DNA from 2 places in the Streptomyces sp. NBC_01268 genome. Region 1 is predicted to be linked to the other one. Evidence: predicted binding sites of a transcription regulator. Region 1 holds the regulator's gene; the other holds the start of a gene.
The links. Region 1 encodes HspR, which represses chaperone genes until heat shock. Its sites were predicted from a motif close to TTGAGNNNNNNNNNCTCAA; they were not measured.

Region 1 (4,385 bases):
GCCGTCGCCGAGCTGAAGGAGAAGCTCAAGGGCGAGGACACCGCGGAGATCCGCACCGCCACCGAGAAGGTCGCGGCCGTCTCCCAGAAGCTGGGCCAGGCGATGTACGCCGACGCGCAGGCCGCCCAGGGTGCCGCCGGCGCCGAGGGTGCCCAGCAGGCGAAGGACGACGACGTCGTCGACGCCGAGATCGTCGACGACGAGAAGCCGAAGGGCGGCGCTGCCTGATGTCGGAGGAGACCCCGGGCTTCGACGAGAAGCCCGAAGTCCCCGCCGAGGGCGCGCCCGAGGAGACCGAGGACGGTGCCGCCGCCTCCGCCGACAAGGCGGAGGGGGCGGCACCGGCCGGGGACGCGAGTGACGTGGCCCTGCTGGCGCAGCTGGACCAGGCCCGCACGGCGCTCACCGAGCGCACGACGGACCTCCAGCGGCTGCAGGCCGAGTACCAGAACTACCGCCGCCGGGTCGAGCGGGACCGCGTGACGGTCAAGGAGATCGCCGTGGCGAGCCTCCTGACCGAGCTGCTGCCCGTGCTCGACGACATCGGCCGGGCCCGGGAGCACGGCGAGCTCGTCGGCGGCTTCAAGTCGGTCGCCGAGTCGCTGGAGACCGTCGCCGCCAAGATGGGCCTGCAGCAGTTCGGCAAGGAGGGCGAGCCCTTCGACCCGACGATCCACGAGGCCCTGATGCACTCGTACGCGCCGGACGTCACCGAGACGACCTGCGTGGCGATCCTGCAGCCGGGGTACCGGATCGGCGAGCGGACCATCCGGCCCGCCCGGGTGGCCGTCGCCGAGCCCCAGCCGGGCGCGGCCCCGGCCGGCAAGGAAGAGTCGAAGGCCGACGAGGAGAGCGGTGCCCCCGAAGAGGGGTGACGCAGTGACCGTCCGGAAGGAGGGACGTCGATGAGTACGAAGGACTTCGTCGAGAAGGACTACTACAAGGTTCTCGGCGTCCCCAAGGACGCCACCGACGCCGAGATCAAGAAGGCGTACCGGAAGCTGGCCCGGGAGAACCACCCGGACGCCAACAAGGGCGACACCAACGCGGAGGAGCGCTTCAAGGAGATCTCCGAGGCGAACGACGTCCTCGGCGACCCGAAGAAGCGCAAGGAGTACGACGACGCGCGTGCCCTGTTCGGCAACGGCGGCTTCCGCGCCGGACCCGGCGGGCCGGGCGGTTCGTTCAACTTCGACCTGGGCGACCTGTTCGGCGGTGCCCAGGGCCCCGGCGGAGCCGGTGGCTTCGGGGGCGGCGGCGGCCTCGGGGACGTCTTCGGCGGCCTGTTCAACCGGGGCGCCGGCGGTGCGGGAACCCGTACGCAGCCGCGCCGCGGCCAGGACATCGAGTCCGAGGTGACGCTCAGCTTCACCGAGGCGATCGAGGGCGCGACCGTGCCCCTGCGCATGTCCAGCCAGCAGCCCTGCAAGGCGTGCTCGGGCACCGGCGACAAGAACGGCACCCCGCGGGTGTGCCCGACCTGCGTCGGCACCGGGCAGGTCTCGCGCGGCAGCGGCGGCGGCTTCTCGCTGACCGACCCGTGCGTGGACTGCAAGGGCCGCGGCCTGATCGCCGAGAACCCCTGCGAGGTCTGCAAGGGCAGCGGCCGGGCCAAGTCCTCGCGCACCATGCAGGTCCGCATCCCCGCGGGCGTCAGCGACAGCCAGAAGATCCGGCTGCGTGGCAAGGGAGCGCCGGGCGAGCGCGGCGGGCAGAACGGCGACCTGTACGTCGTCGTGCACGTCGACGCGCACCCGGTGTTCGGCCGCAAGGACGACAACCTCACCGTCACGGTGCCCGTCAGCTTCGACGAGGCGGCGCTCGGCGGCGAGGTCAAGGTGCCGACGCTGGGCGGCCCCCCGGTCACCCTGAAGCTGCCCGCGGGCACGCCCAACGGACGCACGATGCGCGCCCGTGGCAAGGGCGCGGTCCGCAAGGACGGCACGCGCGGCGACCTCCTGGTGACCGTGGAGATCGCGGTGCCGAAGGACCTGGGCGACAAGGCCCGCGAGGCCTTGGAGACCTACCGCGAGGCCACGGCGGGCGAGGACCCCAGGGCAGAGCTGTTCCAGGCCGCGAAGGGAGCTTGAGGACATGGACCGCCGCCGCAACCCGTACGAACTGACCGACGAGACGCCGGTGTACGTCATCTCGGTGGCGGCCCAGCTGTCCGGCCTGCACCCGCAGACCCTTCGCCAGTACGACCGCCTGGGCCTGGTCTCCCCGGACCGCACCGCGGGCCGTGGGCGGCGCTACTCGGCCCGCGACATCGAGCTGCTCCGTCAGGTGCAGCAGCTGTCGCAGGACGAGGGCATCAACCTGGCCGGCATCAAGCGCATCATCGAACTGGAGAACCAGGTCGCGGCGCTGCAGAGCCGGATCGCCGAGCTGTCGACCGCGGTCGAGGGCGCGGCGGCGGCGATGCGCCAGCGCGAGGCCCAGGTCCACGCCTCGTACCGGCGTGACCTGGTGCCGTACACGGACGTCCAGCAGGCGAGCGCCCTGGTGGTCTGGCGGCCGGGCCACAAGCGCGGCGAGTAGCCCCGCGGCCCCCCTCGCACGTACGAACGCCCGAGGCCCCCTTCCGTTCCGGCGGAGGGGGCCTCGGGCGTTCGCGTGCCCGGGCAGGCCGGCAGGCCCGGGTCACGTGCCGGCTCCCGTCAGTCGTTCTGCTCGGGGCCCGGGTCGGGCTCGTCGAGGATGCCGGACTGGGCGATGAGGAAGCCCAGCTGGGCGCGGCTGCCGCTGCCGAGGGTGGCGGCCAGTTTGGCGATGTGGGCGCGGCAGGTGCGTACGTTCATGCCGAGGCGGCGGGCGATGGCCTCGTCGACGTGGCCCTCGACGAGCAGCTTGGCGATGGAGTGCTGGACGCCGCTGATGCCGTCCCTGCGCTGCGCGTTGGGGACCTGCTCGCCGAAGGGGGTGGCGCGGGCCCAGGACTGCTCGAAGACGGTCGCCAGGTACTCCACGAGGCCGGGGTGGCGCAGTTCCAGGGCGACCTGGCGGTCCTGGCGGGCGGGGATGAGGGCGACGGAGCGGTCGATGATGATGAGCCGCTCGATGCTCTCCTCCAGGGTGCGGACCTGGAGGCGGTCCATGCCGGCCTGTTCGAGGTAGACCTGCATGCCGGGGCTGTGGCGGGCGGTGTGCTGGTAGAGGGTGCGCACCCGCACGCCGCGGTCGAGGAGCGGCTGGATGCGGTTGAGGGCGGTGTTGAGGGTGTGTTCGCTGCGTCCGCCGCCCGGTTGGACGGTGAGGAGCTCCTGGGAGCACTCGGCGGTGGCCCGGCCGAGGACGGCGTCGATGCGGTGGAGGCCTTCGAGCACGGTGATGGCGTGGGTGGTCGAGGGGTCCTGGGCGCTGATCGCCATGAAAGGCTCGAACGTGCTGGAGAGGCCCATGGCCAGGGCGCGCCGGTCCTGGATCTCACGCTCCAGCGGCTGGACGAGCCGGGCGAGAGCGGCGGACGGCGGGACGGGCCGCAGCCAGGACGGATCGTCCGGATCCGGGTGCAGCAGGTCGAGGTCCATGAGGCAGGGTGCGGCTTCTGCCTCACTCCTGGTTATTCGCCCGATCCGCAACGCACTTGCGTACAAGTCCGTTCCGGCTGCACAGAGGTCGACATGCCCGTGAGGATGTGTCGGTTCTGTGAGTTTCTGCGGCATATGCACACCCCCCAGGATCCTGTATTTCAGGAACATGATGCATTGCCCCGGTGGTGCCAGCGCAAAGACTGAGCCATCGTCTTGTACGCGGGGGAGAGGAAACCATCAAGTGAGGTCGAAGCCGCTCATGTCCACGAAACTGCTTCGCTCGATACTTGCTTCCGTCTTCATTGGGGCGGCGGCAGTAGGAGCGCTGGCCGTCAGCGACCCGGTGTGGGACAGCACGCCCGCCAAGGTCGTCGCGGCACCGATTGACCCCGTCTGGGACTTCGCCCCGGTCGGTCAGCTCGACCCGGTATGGGACTCCAGCCCGGCGGGCGCGGACGCATGACCGTGCCTCCGGACGACCGGTCCTTCCGGCGGGAGATGGCTTCGGCCTACCGGTCCGGGTGGCACTTCGTCGATCTCGTCACGGCCATCCCCCACCGTGGCGACTCGTTGATGGTCACCCTCTTCGGAGAACCGATCGTGGTCGCCAGGGAGCAGGACGAGGACGTCCGTGCCTACCGGTGTCTGCGCCGGCCCCGTGGCGCTCCGCAGCCCGTCCGCTGTGCCATCCGGTACGGCATGATCTTCGTCAATCTCGACCAGCGGGACCACCAGCTGGTCGAACCCGAGACCATCACCGCCACCCCCCGCAGTGCCTGAGCGGTTCCCCCGTCGTTGTAGATCGCTCAGGTACTTCCCCCACACAGCGGCGCCATCGCGGACCTGAAACGC
Region 2 (4,385 bases), 1.7 Mb from region 1:
CACTCCAGCCGTTCGTCCCGCGACCCCGGTCGGTGCCGCAGCTCCCCCATCAGCGCCCAGAAGGCCTTCTCGTCCATACCCTCAGCATCGCAGCCGCCACTGACAACGGCGGTGGGGCGCCCTCCCCTTGGGAGGGCGCCCCACCGCCGTACGGGAGAACGGGCGTCAGGCCGCCGCGCCCACCGCGACCTGGGCCGGGGCGAGGGCGATCTCCAGGACCTGCCGGACGTCCGTCACCGGGTGGACCTCCAGCTTCTCCAGGATCTCGGCCGGGACGTCGTCCAGGTCGGCCTCGTTCCGCTTGGGGATCACGACCGTCGTGACGCCCGCCCGGTGGGCGGCGAGCAGCTTCTGCTTCAGACCGCCGATCGGGAGCACCCGGCCGGTCAGCGACACCTCGCCGGTCATCGCCACGTCCGTGCGGACCAGCCGTCCGGACAGGAGCGAGGCGAGGGCGGTGGTCATCGTGATGCCCGCGCTCGGACCGTCCTTCGGGACCGCGCCCGCCGGGAAGTGGATGTGCACGCCGCGGTCCTTGAGGCCGGTGACGGGCAGCTCCAGCTCCGCGCCGTGCGAGCGGAGGAAGGAGAGCGCGATCTGCGCGGACTCCTTCATCACGTCGCCCAGCTGGCCGGTGAGGGTGAGCCCCGCCGCGCCCGTCTCCGGGTCGGCCAGCGAGGCCTCGACGAAGAGCACGTCGCCGCCCGCCCCGGTCACGGCGAGACCGGTGGCGACGCCGGGCACCGAGGTGCGGCGCTCGGCCGGGTCCTGCGCCGACTCCGGCACGTGGTGCGGGCGCCCGATGAGGCCGCGCAGCTCGTCCGGGCCGATGGTGAACGGCAGCTGCCGGTCGCCCAGTTCGTGCTGGGCGGCCACCTTGCGCAGCAGGCGCGCGAGGGACCGCTCCAGGGTGCGGACGCCCGCCTCCCGGGTGTACTCGCCGGCCAGCCTGCGCAGCGCCGCCTCCTCCAGGACGACCTCGCCCGGCTCCAGACCGGCCTTCTCCAGCTGCCGGGGCAGCAGGTGGTCGCGGGCGATGACGACCTTCTCGTCCTCGGTGTAGCCGTCGAGCCGCACGAGCTCCATGCGGTCGAGCAGCGCCTCGGGGATGGCTTCGAGCACGTTGGCGGTGGCGAGGAACACCACGTCGGACAGGTCGAGCTCGACCTCCAGGTAGTGGTCCCGGAAGGTGTGGTTCTGCGCGGGGTCGAGGACCTCCAGGAGGGCCGCCGCCGGGTCGCCCCGGTAGTCGGAGCCGACCTTGTCGATCTCGTCGAGCAGGACCACCGGGTTCATGGACCCGGCCTCCTTGATGGCGCGGACGATCCGGCCGGGCAGCGCGCCCACGTACGTGCGCCGGTGGCCGCGGATCTCGGCCTCGTCGCGCACGCCGCCGAGGGCGACGCGCACGAACGTGCGTCCCATCGCGTGCGCGACGGACTCGCCCAGCGAGGTCTTGCCGACGCCGGGCGGGCCGACGAGCGCGAGCACGGCGCCGCCGCGCCGTCCGCCGACGACCCCGAGGCCCCGCTCGGCGCGCCGCTTGCGCACCGCCAGGTACTCGGTGATCCGCTCCTTCACGTCCTCCAGGCCCGCGTGCTCGGCGTCGAGCACGGCCTTGGCGCCCTGGATGTCGTACGCGTCCTCCGTCCGCTCGTTCCACGGCAGTTCGAGGACCGTGTCGAGCCAGGTCCGGATCCAGGAGCCCTCGGGCGACTGGTCGCTCGCCCGCTCCAGCTTCTCGACCTCCTTGAGGGCGGCCTCGCGCACCTTCTCCGGCAGGTCGGCGGCCTCGACGCGCGCCCGGTAGTCGTCGGACTCGTCGCCCTCCGCCTCGCCGTTGAGGTCGCGCAGCTCCTTGCGGACGGCTTCGAGCTGACGGCGCAGCAGGAACTCGCGCTGCTGCTTGTCGACGCCCTCCTGGACGTCCTTGGCGATGGTCTCGGCGACGTCCTGCTCGGCCAGGTGCTCGCGCAGCTGCGCGGTGGCCAGCTTGAGGCGGGCGACCGGGTCGGCGGTCTCCAGGAGCGCGACCCGCTGCTCGACGGTGAGGAAGGGCGAGTAGCCGGAGTTGTCGGCGAGGGCGCCGACGCCGTCGATCTGCTGGACGCGGTCGACGACCTGCCAGGCGCCGCGCTTCTTGAGCCAGCTGGTGGCCAACGCCTTGTACTCCTTGACCAGTTCGGTCACGGATCCGGGCAGCGGATCGGGCAGGGCCTCCTCGACGGCGGCGCCTTCGACCCACAGGGCCCCGCCGGGGCCCGTCGTGCCGGCGCCGATGCGGACCCGTCCGCGCCCGCGGACGAGCGCGCCGGGGTCGCCGTCGGAGAGCCGCCCGACCTGCTCCACGGTGCCGAGCACGCCGGTCGCGGCGTAGGTGCCGTCCACCCGGGGCACGAGCAGCACGCGCGGCTTGCCCGTCCCGCTGCGGGCGGCGGCCTGGGCGGCCTCGACGGCGGCCCGGACGTCGTTGTCGGACAGGTCCAGCGGCACCACCATTCCGGGCAGCACGACCTCGTCGTCGAGCGGCAGCACAGGCAGTGTGAGCGGCGCGGTCCCCATGGACTCAGAAGCCATGATCTCCCCTTCGGCAGTCAAGTTGAGCTACATGGACTCAATGCACGTGAGCGGAGGAATGTTCCCCTCCCGCTGTTCGCTCTGAGCGATCACCCTCGCACGCCCCGCGAACAGCGACTGTAATACCCCCATGGACACTGCATCTATTACCTCCGCCTGGGTCTCCGGCTGGACCGCCTCCCGCGGCACCGAGCCCGCCGTCGTCGAACCCTGGGGCTACCGGATCCACGTGGGACTGCCCCGCCACCCCTTCCGGCACGTGCTGCCGCACCCTGACGCGGCCTCCGTGGGCAGGCTGTGCGCAGGGATCACCGAGCCGTACGCCTGGCTCAAGGTGATGGCGGCGCCCGAGGAGGCGGCGCGGTGGATCACCGACGGGTGGACCATCCCGGACGACCCGGGGTTCATGATGACCAAGAAGCTGGACCCGGCGGCCCGGCCCGCACCCCCGGACGGCTACGCGCGGACGACGGAGACCGAGGGCGGCGTGATCCGGGTCCGGATCCTCGCCCCGGACGGCACGCTCGCCGCCCGGGGGCAGATCGCGCCGACCGGACCGACGGCCGTCGCCGACCAGATCGAGACGGACGCCGCCCACCGCCGCCGGGGCCTCGGCGCCAACGTCATGCGCACCCTGGAGGCCGCCGCCGCGCAGGCGGGCGCGGAGACCGGCGTGCTGGCGGCGACCACCGACGGGATGGCGCTGTACGACTCGCTCGGCTGGTGCTACCGGGGGCCACTGACCGGCATCGTCCGCGCGGCTTGAGCCGTTCCGGCTGCACGGAGGGAGCCGAGCGGGCATGCTCGGCTCCATGGAGAAGAGGTACGGTGCCGCGGCCCTGCTGGCCGCGGTGATCACCGTGACGGGCTGCGGCCAGGCCCCGGCGACCCCGGCCACCACCCCGGCGACCGCGTCGCCCACCGCGGGCACCGCGCAGCCGGCCCCGCAGGACGTCCTGCTCGAGGTGGCGGTCACCGGCGGCTTCGCCGGCGTCGACAACCGGCTGGTCGTGAAGTACGACGGCACCTACACCACGGTCACCCGCGCCAAGTCGCCGAAGAGCGGCCGGATGACCGCGGCCGAGGTCGCCGAGCTGCGCGCCGCGCTGGAGGACCCGGCGTACGCGAAGGTCCCGGCCCGCCCGTCCGGCAGCCCGATCGCCGACGGCTTCCAGTACTCCCTGACGTACGCCCACCGGACGGTGATCGCGAGCGACGGCGCACGCCCGCCCGCCCTGGACCGCGTCTTCAAGGCCCTCCCGGACGGCGGCCCGCCGACGGGACGCTAGGCATCGCCGGACATACCCCAGGGCGCGCCCGCAGACCTAGGCCCTGATCTCCTCGTACTGACGCCGCAGGAAGTCCCGCACCCGCCCCGGCATGTCCAGGGTCCCGGGGTCGAGCGTCCACTGGATCTGGAGCCCGTCCATGACGGCGAGCTGCTCCCTGCCGACCGCCTCGCAGTCGATGCCGGCCCGCAGCTCGCCGCGCTCGACGCACGCCTCCAGGAGCTCGACGGTGTGCCGGAGCACGCGCGCGTACCGCTCCTTGAAGTACGCGTGGGCGGGGTGGCCGACGTTGCCGGACTCGCCGACGAGGACGTTGAACATGCGCACGATGCCGGGCCGCCGGGTGTTGTCCTCGATCAGGCCGACGAGCGTGTCCACGTACGCCGCGTAGGACTCCGGCTCCTCGCTGAAGAGCCGCTCCACGTCGTGCTCCTCGCTCTGCGCGAGCACGGAGAGGAGCAGGTCCTCCTTGCTGCGGAAGTGGTGGAGGAGCCCGCCCTGGGTGATGCCGCAGTCGTT

Region 2: a site for HspR is predicted at 2,600-2,618, ahead of lon (endopeptidase La). Genes of this name have one in related genera too.

What each region holds. Positions count from the first base shown of each region.
Region 1 covers NZ_CP108454.1:3,922,911-3,927,295, reverse strand. The annotation lists gene dnaK (molecular chaperone DnaK) at 1-228, shown strand, start outside; gene grpE (nucleotide exchange factor GrpE) at 228-875, shown strand; gene dnaJ (molecular chaperone DnaJ) at 906-2,090, shown strand; gene OG309_RS17365 (heat shock protein transcriptional repressor HspR) at 2,095-2,541, shown strand; gene OG309_RS17360 (helix-turn-helix transcriptional regulator) at 2,661-3,665, opposite strand; gene OG309_RS17355 (hypothetical protein) at 3,793-3,996, shown strand; gene OG309_RS17350 ((2Fe-2S)-binding protein) at 3,993-4,313, shown strand.
Region 2 covers NZ_CP108454.1:5,644,958-5,649,342, reverse strand. The annotation lists gene OG309_RS25665 (DUF4240 domain-containing protein) at 1-77, opposite strand, end outside; gene lon (endopeptidase La) at 166-2,577, opposite strand; gene OG309_RS25655 (GNAT family N-acetyltransferase) at 2,708-3,343, shown strand; gene OG309_RS25650 (hypothetical protein) at 3,390-3,866, shown strand; gene OG309_RS25645 (TetR/AcrR family transcriptional regulator) at 3,903-4,385, opposite strand, start outside.